Regions from separate parts of the Amylolactobacillus amylotrophicus DSM 20534 genome, predicted to be linked through region 2. Evidence: predicted binding sites of a transcription regulator. Region 2 holds the regulator's gene; the other holds the start of a gene.
The links. Region 2 encodes LexA, which represses DNA repair genes until DNA is damaged. Its sites were predicted from a motif close to CNAACANNTGTTNG; they were not measured.

Region 1 (5,104 bases), 410 kb from region 2:
TTTGAGCCACAATTGTTAAATACGAAGCATAGTCGCATTATATTCATAGGCTCTGTTTATGGCAGAAACGGCAGTGCACTTGAAGCGGTTTATAGTACCACTAAAGGTGGCTTATCGGCGTTTGCTAGTGCCTATGCCAAAGAGGTGGCAACGGCTGGTTTAACGGTCAATGTGGTGGCTCCCGGTGCAGTTGCTACTCCGATGACGGCGGACTTTTCAACAAACGAATTGACTCAGTTGAAAGCGGAGATTCCGGTCAGCAGGATTGCTGAGCCACGGGATATCTCTTACTGGGTTCAGAATATTGTGGACGAACGCGCAGATTATTTGACAGGACAAACAATTTACGTTGATGGTGGCTGGTTGGTCTAAAATTAAAATTTTTTATGGTATAATTGCACAAGCAGATAATGAAACATGAGGTAGAGGTTAAATGGAAGATATTGGACAAAAGCTAAAAGAGGCCAGAGAAGCTAAAGGCCTGTCCATACTCGATATTGAAGAGAAAACAAAAATTCAAGGGCGTTACCTTAATGCAATTGAGGATGGGGAATTCGATAAGCTCCCCGGCGATTTCTATGTTCGTGCGTTTATCAAGCAGTATGCTTCTGTTGTAGGACTTAAAGGTAGTGAGCTGTTAAACGACTTTCACCACGAAGTCCCTAAGACTCAGCCTGAAGAGTATGTTGAGAACTCGATTGATAATAAGAGTCAGCATGTGAGAGAGACGACCGAGAATAAGAAGGGCCTATGGAAGAACTATATTCCCCACGTTCTTGTTGTACTCGGAATTATCGCAGTGATCGCCATTATCTATCTTGTTTACGCGAATTTTTTCGCTAAACCAAATACTACAGAACCGGTGAAGGACGACGTTGTAGTCACTAAGAAAGTTGAGAGCTCGTCTTCGAAGAAATCAAAGAGCTCAAAGAAAGCAACAAAACAGTCGACGACTAAAGAAGACAAAGTGAAGATTGTTGAAAATGGTGACTATAACTATCAAGTATCCGGTTTGCAAAATGACCAGGGTAAACTAGTGATTACGAGTCCAGAAGCAGATGTTTGGCTAAGTGCTGTAGTCGATGGAACAACAAGCTGGCAGGGTACGGTTAGCGCCGGTCAAGAACATTCAATTAGCCTAGAGGCTGGCGTGCAAACGGTGCAGTTAAACGTTGGTAATACAACTTCTCTGGCCTTAGCGATTGCGGGCGAGAAAGTCCCTCTACCAACCAATACCAGCAATAATCAACCGAGAACGATTACCTTTACTTTTGCAAAGTCAGTTTCTGAAGATACCGAAGGAACAGAAGGAAATTAAGATGAATTTACCAAATAAGCTTACAGTGTTTCGGATAATTCTCATTCCAGTATTCATTATCTTGTTGGCGTTCAATATTCCAGCTGGCAGTGTTGATGTACTGGGTACGGGAATACCGGTAGCACAAATAATTGCCGCAATCATTTTTATCGTTGCCTCCTTGACGGACTTGCTAGACGGTAAAATTGCCCGTAAAAATCATCTCGTTACTAACTTCGGTAAATTTGCCGATCCGTTAGCAGACAAGATGCTGGTGATGACTGCGTTCATCTTCTTGGTTGAACTTGGCAAAGCACCAGCATGGGTTGTGGCCATCATTGTCTGCCGGGAGCTAGCCGTGACCGGGCTAAGGCTTTTAATCGTTGAGCAGGATGGTCAAGTATTGGCCGCAGCAATGCCCGGTAAGATTAAGACGACGACACAGATGCTTTCAATTATCTTCTTGTTGCTCAATGATATCTTCTTTGCTGCAATTAATGTACCGGCAGGCACTATTTTGCTGTACATCTGCCTCTTCTTTACGATTTACTCGGGTGCAGACTACTTCATTCAGAACAAAGCGATTTTCTCTGATACTTTTGAAAAATAATTAAACAATCCAGATGGATTGTTTTTTATTTTGCGTATATATACTTAGAACAAAATTCATTAGAACATTTGTTCGCAAAAAGCTTGTCTTTTTAATGACTAACAAGTAAAATTACATAAGTAAGACACCAACACGGTGTAGGAGGTAAATAGTGGCTAAAGACGATAAACAAGTTGCCTTGGAGCAAGCACTAAAAAAAATTGAGAAGAATTATGGTAAAGGCGCGATCATGCGGATGGGCCAAAAAGTTGATACACAGATTTCGACCGTTTCAACGGGGTCAATTGCATTAGATACCGCAATCGGTGTTGGCGGCTATCCTAGAGGAAGAATCGTTGAGATATATGGCCCTGAGAGTTCGGGTAAGACTACAGTGGCGTTGCACGCTGTTGCAGAAGTCCAGAAGATGGGCGGAACCGCCGCATATATCGATGCCGAAAATGCGATGGACCCTGCATATGCAGAGGCTCTAGGTGTGAACATCGATGATCTCTTGTTGTCCCAACCGGATACTGGTGAACAGGGACTGGAAATTGCTGATGCGCTTGTTGCCAGTGGTGCAGTTGATATTATTGTTGTCGACTCTGTAGCAGCACTTGTGCCGCGAGCTGAAATAGAAGGCGATATGGGCGATGCTCACGTTGGTTTGCAAGCTCGTCTGATGTCGCAGGCGTTGCGTAAATTATCTGGTTCCATCAATAAGACGAAAACCATCGCTCTTTTCATCAACCAAATCCGGGAGAAGGTCGGTGTAATGTTTGGTAACCCAGAAATAACACCGGGAGGCCGAGCACTTAAGTTCTATTCAACCATCAGACTAGAGGTGCGGCGAGCTGAACAAATCAAGAACGGGACGGATGTTTTGGGTAACAGAACCAAGATCAAAGTGGTGAAGAATAAGGTTGCTCCTCCGTTCAAAGTCGCTGAAGTTGATATCATGTATGGTAAGGGAATCTCACAAACTGGCGAACTGGTTGATATGGCTGTTGAGAAGGACATTATCAAGAAGGCCGGTGCCTGGTACTCATATGGCGATGACCGAATTGGCCAAGGACGTGAAAATGCCAAGAACTATCTGGCGGAGAATCCCGTTGTCTTTGCCGAAGTTAAGCAGAAGGTCCGCGATGCATTTGGAATTGATGAAGATCAAAAGGCTGAATCTGGCGGTGTAGAAAAAGACAGCAAGGCAGCAGCAACAAAAAAGCAGACGCCAGCTGAAACTGAAGAATAAACATAAAAGATACGTAGTGTCTTTTTATTTTGCCGATTTCACCTTATTTGGTAACATTTAGTGCCCATGCCAGTTGACATCATGTTAAATCACAATTAAACTTGGAATTGTGTAAATAATCTAAAAAAACAACACAGCGATAGGGGACAAAATGAATAACATAATTTTGACAATCCTCGCGGTCGCAGTTTTAATGCTATTATTCGGACTCGGTATTGTTGCCGGGGAGAAACTTCGTCAAGCTAAACATGAGAAAGAATTAGATCAGGCTACCCAAACGGTAGCTGGAATTCTTGCCACTGCCAGAAAAGAAGCGGAGAACCTTAAAAAAGAGAAGGTTTTAGCTGCTCAAGATGAAACTCACAAGTATCGTCAAGAGGTTGAGGCAGAGCTTAAAGAACGGCGTCAAGAACTTCAAAAGCAAGAGAACCGGCTTGTGCAAAGAGAAGAAACACTTGATCGCAAGGACGAACTAATTGAAAAGAAAGAGAATCAATTAGCGCGGCGCGACGAGAAACTCAACGAGCAACAACAGGAATTAGCACATAAAGATCAAGTAGCAAACGACTTAATTGAACAAAGACAAGAAGAACTGCACCGGGTTGCTCAACTCAGCGAAGATGAGGCCCGTAAACTAATCTTAGATGACCTAAAAGATAGTTTAGTTAGTGAACGTGCACAAATTATTCAAGATAGTAACGAACAGGTTAAGAACTCTGTAGACAAGTTTGCCAAGAAACTGATAGTTGAAGCAATTCAACGCTCTGCAGCAGATACAGTATCTGAGACCACGGTCTCAGTTATTAATTTGCCAAACGATGAGATGAAGGGGCGTATTATCGGACGTGAGGGCCGTAATATCCGCTCGTTTGAGGCACTAACCGGAATAGATTTAATCATTGATGATACGCCGGAAGTTGTTGTACTTAGCGGTTTTGATCCAATTAGGCGAGAGATTGCTAAACGCACACTCGAGAAGCTGATTGAGGATGGTAGAATCCATCCCGCCAGGATTGAAGAGATGGCTGATAAGGCCCGTAAAGAGGTCAATGATGATATCTATCAAGCCGGTGAAAGTGCGTTGATGGAGCTTGGCATCCACAACATGCACCCCGAATTAATTAAAGTACTAGGTCGCTTAAAATATCGTACTAGTTATGGTCAAAATGTCTTGGACCATTCAATTGAAGTTGCCAAACTAACTGCAGCACTTGCTGCGGAACTTGGTTTAGATGAAAAACTTGCAGTCCGTGCAGGATTATTACACGACATCGGCAAAGCAATCGATCATGAAATAGAGGGTACACACGTCGAAATAGGCGTGGAATTGGCTAAGAAATATCATGAGCCGGATGTAGTTGTTAACGCAATTGCTTCCCATCATGGTGATGTTGAGCCAATCTCATTCATTTCCGTTCTGGTTTCAGCAGCAGACTCAATCTCCTCGGCTCGTCCGGGTGCGCGGTCTGAGTCGCTTGAGAACTACATCAGACGGCTTGAGAAACTCGAAACAATTGCCAATAGCTATGATGGTGTCAAACAAGCATATGCAATACAAGCAGGACGCGAGATTAGAATTATGGTTGAGCCTGATAAAGTGTCAGACGATCAAACCGTTATTTTAGCCCGTGAAATCAAAAATAAGATAGAGACCGAGTTGGAATATCCGGGGAACATCAAAGTTACCCTAATTAGGGAGAAACGGGCGGTCGAAGTTGCCAAATAAGGATTTAGGTGGAAGCCTAGGTCCTTTATTTTATTGTCAGTCTCTGCCTGTACTTGTATAATAGACTTTATACGTAGAAGAAAGTTGAACTCAATGTTTAAAATTATCGTTCTGTTATTCTCACTCATACTTATTTCGGCTGTAATTACGCCGTTCATTAGGAAACTCGCCTTTGTTTTCGGAGCTGTTGATAACCCAAACGCACGGCGAGTTAATAAGAAACCAATGCCGACGATTGGC
Region 2 (5,104 bases):
AATTAGCACCAAAAAAGTATACAAAACGAGGGAAATACGGGGAAGTATGAGGAAGTTATATATTCTTATTATCAGTCTAAAGCCAATATTTATAAGGGTTTGGGGAATAGTGAGGAAGAGTAGTGAAAGAGTGAAAATTTTATGGCCAGATTAGTAATTTGCTGGTGCACTCTGTAAATTATTAAAACTTAGCAAATCAATAGGTTATACAGTCAGTTCCAGCTAAGGATAATTTCTAAACAGGAAATTTTAGAATGAATCAGTTCCATGTTACAGTAGTAGTGTAACCGAATACATTATTTTCTGGAAAAGAGGAACAATATGGCAAACTATGATTTCCCGAACACCAAAGAGCAACTGAATCAATTGATTGCGGATATCAGTCAGTTGGGTGTGGTGGTTCAACAGACTCACTGGTATATGCGCGGTGAGAACTTCTTCAGATTACATCCGCTCATGGATGAATATGGTGCGCAACTTGATCAACAAAAAGACGAGATTGCAGAACGGTTAATTGCATTGAACGGTAGTCCTTTTGCGACGACTCACGAGTTCATTGAGAATACTGGTATTCCAGATGAGGAGCTCCAGTTCGATGAATTAAGTATGCAGGAGCTGATGCAACGCCTCGTTGATCAATTCAAATATCTGCGTGACCAATTTCAGAAGGGGATTGAGATCACCGACGAGGAAAAGGATTTTCCGACTCAGGACATGCTAAATGGATTCAAGAGTGAGACCGATAAGATCATCTGGATGATTAATGCATACTTGGGTCAAGCTCCGCTTGATTAAAGATCGTGCAAAACAAAAAAGACAGCCAACCGGCTGTCTTTTACTTTACATTAATCATGTAATACTCTATATTAGATAATCGATTGTCTGTAGAGGGAGACAAGTTTCCCCAGTATCTGAACGGAATCCAAGATGATAGGGTCCATATAATCATTCTCTGGTTGTAGTCTATAATGACCGTTCTCCTTGTAGAAGCGTTTGATGGTAGCTTCGTCCTCGTCGGTCATTGCGACAACTACATCACCGTTATTTGCGCTAGATTGTTTCTTTACAATTACGTTGTCACCATCAAGAATACCCATGTTAATCATACTTTCACCGTGCACAGTAAGCATGAAGTACTCGTCATCCGAATTTTCAAGTTCAGGTGGTACAGGGAAGTAGTCTGTAATATCTTCAACGGCTAGAATTGGCTGGCCCGCAGTTACGACACCGATCATCGGAATCGATTTCTGCTTCGCACCAATTAATTCACGTCCTAAATCAGTGACCTCAATTGCCCGTGGCTTTGTGGCATCCTTGACTAGATAGCCCTTGCGCTCTAGTCGTTCAAGGTGACCATGGACGGTCGAAGTAGAAGAAAGTCCAACTGATTGACCGATTTCTCGGACGGTTGGTGGAAACCCGCGATCCTCAACTGCCTCGTAGATGAATCTTAATATTTCAATTTGTTTGTTCTCGTGGACTTTTGTCATGGCTAAACTCCGTATTTTTCGTTAAGATAAGGGTATCACAAATTTTTGTCATAGGCAAACAAATGTTCTAGATTGGGGTTTTACAATGAATAAGGAAGAAAAAGCCAAGTTAGTGCAGAGAATTAATGAGCTAGCGGCGAAGAAAAAGGCTGGCGAATTAACCGCTGCAGAGGTCGAGGAAAGAAAGGAATTACACCAGATTTTCCTGAAGGATTTCCGCGCCGGATTCAGGCAAACAGTTGAAAACATCAAACTGGTCGATGAGCACGGTAACGATGTTACATCCGAAAAAGCAAAGGCCGCACAAAGAGAAAAAGGATTAAGACAAGATTAGACTTTCAATGAGAGCTAATATTGTGTAAACTAATAATGTTGAAATTTTGGGAGGATAAATAAGTATATGAACACAGGTATCTGGATATTAATCGTAGTAATTGGAATACTAGGTGGCGCCACTGGTGGCTTCTTCCTAGCGAGAAACTATATGAAGAAGTATTTTGAAAAGAATCCACCAATCAATGAGGAAATGATTAGTGCAATGATGAGTCAAATGGGTCAGAAGCCTTCTGCAAAGAAGCTTAACCAAATGATGGCCAGCATGAAGGCACAAAGCAAATCTTCTAAGAAATAGTTGACTGAGGCGGGTATTTACCTGCCTTTTTCATATTCATTCGAGGTTTAAGATGGGAATATTTAAGAAACTCGGCTGGTACTTCAAAGCCGAAAGAAAACGTTATACATTGGGAATCGGTTTTTTGATTCTGACAGCAATTATCAATTTGATCCCACCTAGAATCTTAGGTATGATGGCTGACCAAATTGATACGGGCTCAATTACTTGGGAGAGATTTTTCACGTTAATCGGCGCGATTTTAAGTGCAGCAATTCTGCTGTACCTATTTCGCTATTTGTGGCGCACCCAAATTTGGGGTGGCGCGGCCAAGCTTGAATGGACAATGCGTTCGAAGTTATTCTGGCATTTCATGCAGATGGATGAGACGTTCTATCAGAAGCATCGTACTGGTGATTTAATGGCACACGCCACAAACGACCTGAGTGCGATTCAGCAAGTCGCAGGGGCTGGGGTTTTGACACTGGTTGACTCAATTGTTACTGGTGGCTCGACCATTATCGCTATGATGATTTTTGTAGACTGGCGTTTGACCCTGGTTGCCATGATTCCGATGCCGTTCTTAGCCGTAATGGCTCGTGTGTTAGGTACGAAACTGCACGATGCATTCGGCCACTCACAGGCGGCGTTCTCTAAGCTGAATAATAAGACACAGGAGAGTATCTCTGGTGTGAAGGTCATCAAGACTTTCGGCCAAGAGAAGGAAGACACTGCGGAATTTGACCAGATGGTTGACAAGACCATCCAAATCAACAAGCGGGTCTTCAAGCTCGATTCTATGTTCGACCCTTTAACGACACTGATCATTGGTGCAACTTACGTGATTACCATTATTTATGGCGGGATGCTGGTTGCAAACAAGACAATTACAATTGGTCAGTTGATTTCGTTTATCTCATATATCTCAGCCATGGTTTGGCCGATGTTTGCAATCGGGCGCTTGTTCAATGTCTTGGAGCGTGGTAGTGCGAGCTATGATCGGGTGATGGAACTCATGAACGAGCAATCACTGATTAAGGAGGTCAACGAGCAGCCAAGTAAGCTGGCCACTGGTGATTTGACCTATGAGGTTGAACGTTTTGCTTATCCAGACGAGCCAGAACACACGACACTTTCAAACATCAACTTTACGTTGCCGATGGGTAAGACGCTTGGGTTGGTAGGTCGTGTTGGTGCAGGTAAGTCGACGATTATCAAGCTGCTGATGCGGGAGTTTGATAACTACACTGGTTCAATCAAAATCGGCGAGAAGAACATCAAGGATATCCCACTGGATGACTTGTTACATGCGATTGGCTATGTGCCACAGAACAACTTTTTGTTCTCAACTAGCATTCGTGATAATATTCGGTTTGCAAATATCGATGCCGAGCAGTCGCAAGTGGAGGCCGCAGCCAAGAAAAGCGCGCTCCATGATGATATCTTGCAGTTCCCGAGAAACTACAATACCTTGGTTGGGGAGAACGGGGTGTCGTTATCTGGTGGTCAAAAGCAGCGTCTAGCAATTGCTCGTGCACTTTTGAAAGACCCGGAGATCCTCATTTTGGATGATGCGCTGAGCGCGGTCGATGCCAAAACAGAAGAGACCATTCTGGGCCACCTGAAGGAAGATAGAAAAGATGCTACCACGATTATCTCTGCCCACAGGCTCACTTCTGTGATGCATGCTGACGAAATACTGGTAATCAACGATGGCCGGATAGTTGAGCAAGGCACGCATGAATCACTGTTAGCTTCACGTGGTTGGTACTATGAGATGTGGGAGAAACAACAATTAGAAGTCAAGGTAGGAGGTGAGATTGATGGATGATGAAGAACAATACCGGTCAATCTGGTCGAAGAATATTCCGGCAAAAGAACAATTCAAGATCATGAAGCGCTTGTTCACTTTCGTTAAACCGTTCAAGTGGACATTTATTATTGCGGTTGTGGGGGCATTCTTGGTGAGTGTCATCAACATGTTATTACCACGGTTACTCCAATACTTCATGGATAATTTCCTCACTAAACAGACCGCGACAGTGCAGATTATCCTGGGCTTTGCGGCCATTTATGCTATTGGAAGTATCCTGAAGGCCATTTTGCAATATATCTATTACTTTATGTATTCGATGGGCAGCGAACGTGCCTTAGAGGATGTGAGACGGACCATCTTTCGGAAGCTGCACAACCTCGGGATGCGTTACTTTGATCAGACACCTGCCGGCTCGATTGTTTCTCGTGTGACGAACGATACGAGTACGTTGGCGGACTTTTGGAACGTGTTTGCAACGTTGATTATCGCGCTATTCTCGATGATTACTGCACTAGTGGCCATGTGGACCACGAATCATACGGCCACCTTCATCGTTATGGCCTTTATTCCGATACTACTATTCTTTGTCTGGCTTTACACACACTTTAGTTCAAAGCTCTACCGGAGATTTCGTGAGAAGTTGAGTCAGATTAACGTTAAGTTAAACGAATCAATCGAAGGTATCACGGTCATCCAGCAATTCCGCCAGGAGAAACGGATTGACGGCGAATTTGAACAGACCAATAAGGAACAGTTGGATACAAGAAATGCGATGATTAGGATGAACTCATTCCTGCTATCACCGATCACATCTTTGCTCTATTCTGTTGCCTTAACCTTTGTTTTGTTATACTTCGGCTTCCCGCTGCACGAGACATTCGTGCCAGCCGGTGTTGTCTACGCATTCGCTAACTACACCTCGAACTTCTTCAACCCAATGGCTGATTTAATGGATTCGTTGACGTTCTTTCAGGATGGTGTCGTCGCTGGTAGTCGTATCTTTAGAATTCTCGATAACGACGAGTTGGCCCCTGCCCAGGAGAACAACCCAGTCGCTAAAATTACTGAGGGCAGAATTGAATTTAAACATGTCAACTTTTCATATGACGGTAAAAACCCAATTTTGAATGATGTGAGTTTCACTGTTGAACCTGGGCAGACGCTTGGTATCGTCGGCCATACCGGTAG

Region 1: the regulator LexA is predicted to act here: its motif matches at 1,969-1,982, upstream of recA (recombinase RecA).

What each region holds. Positions count from the first base shown of each region.
Region 1 covers NZ_AZCV01000001.1:494,010-499,113, reverse strand. Annotated here, with positions in the region: gene ymfI (elongation factor P 5-aminopentanone reductase) at 1-372, shown strand, start outside; gene FC62_RS02505 (helix-turn-helix domain-containing protein) at 434-1,318, shown strand; gene pgsA (CDP-diacylglycerol--glycerol-3-phosphate 3-phosphatidyltransferase) at 1,320-1,907, shown strand; gene recA (recombinase RecA) at 2,059-3,138, shown strand; gene rny (ribonuclease Y) at 3,290-4,864, shown strand; gene FC62_RS02485 (glycosyltransferase family 4 protein) at 4,958-5,104, shown strand, end outside.
Region 2 covers NZ_AZCV01000001.1:80,016-85,119, forward strand. Annotated here, with positions in the region: gene FC62_RS00410 (Dps family protein) at 322-795, shown strand; gene lexA (transcriptional repressor LexA) at 867-1,490, opposite strand; gene FC62_RS00420 (DUF896 domain-containing protein) at 1,576-1,824, shown strand; gene FC62_RS00425 (YneF family protein) at 1,891-2,121, shown strand; gene FC62_RS00430 (ABC transporter ATP-binding protein) at 2,174-3,931, shown strand; gene FC62_RS00435 (ABC transporter ATP-binding protein) at 3,924-5,104, shown strand, end outside.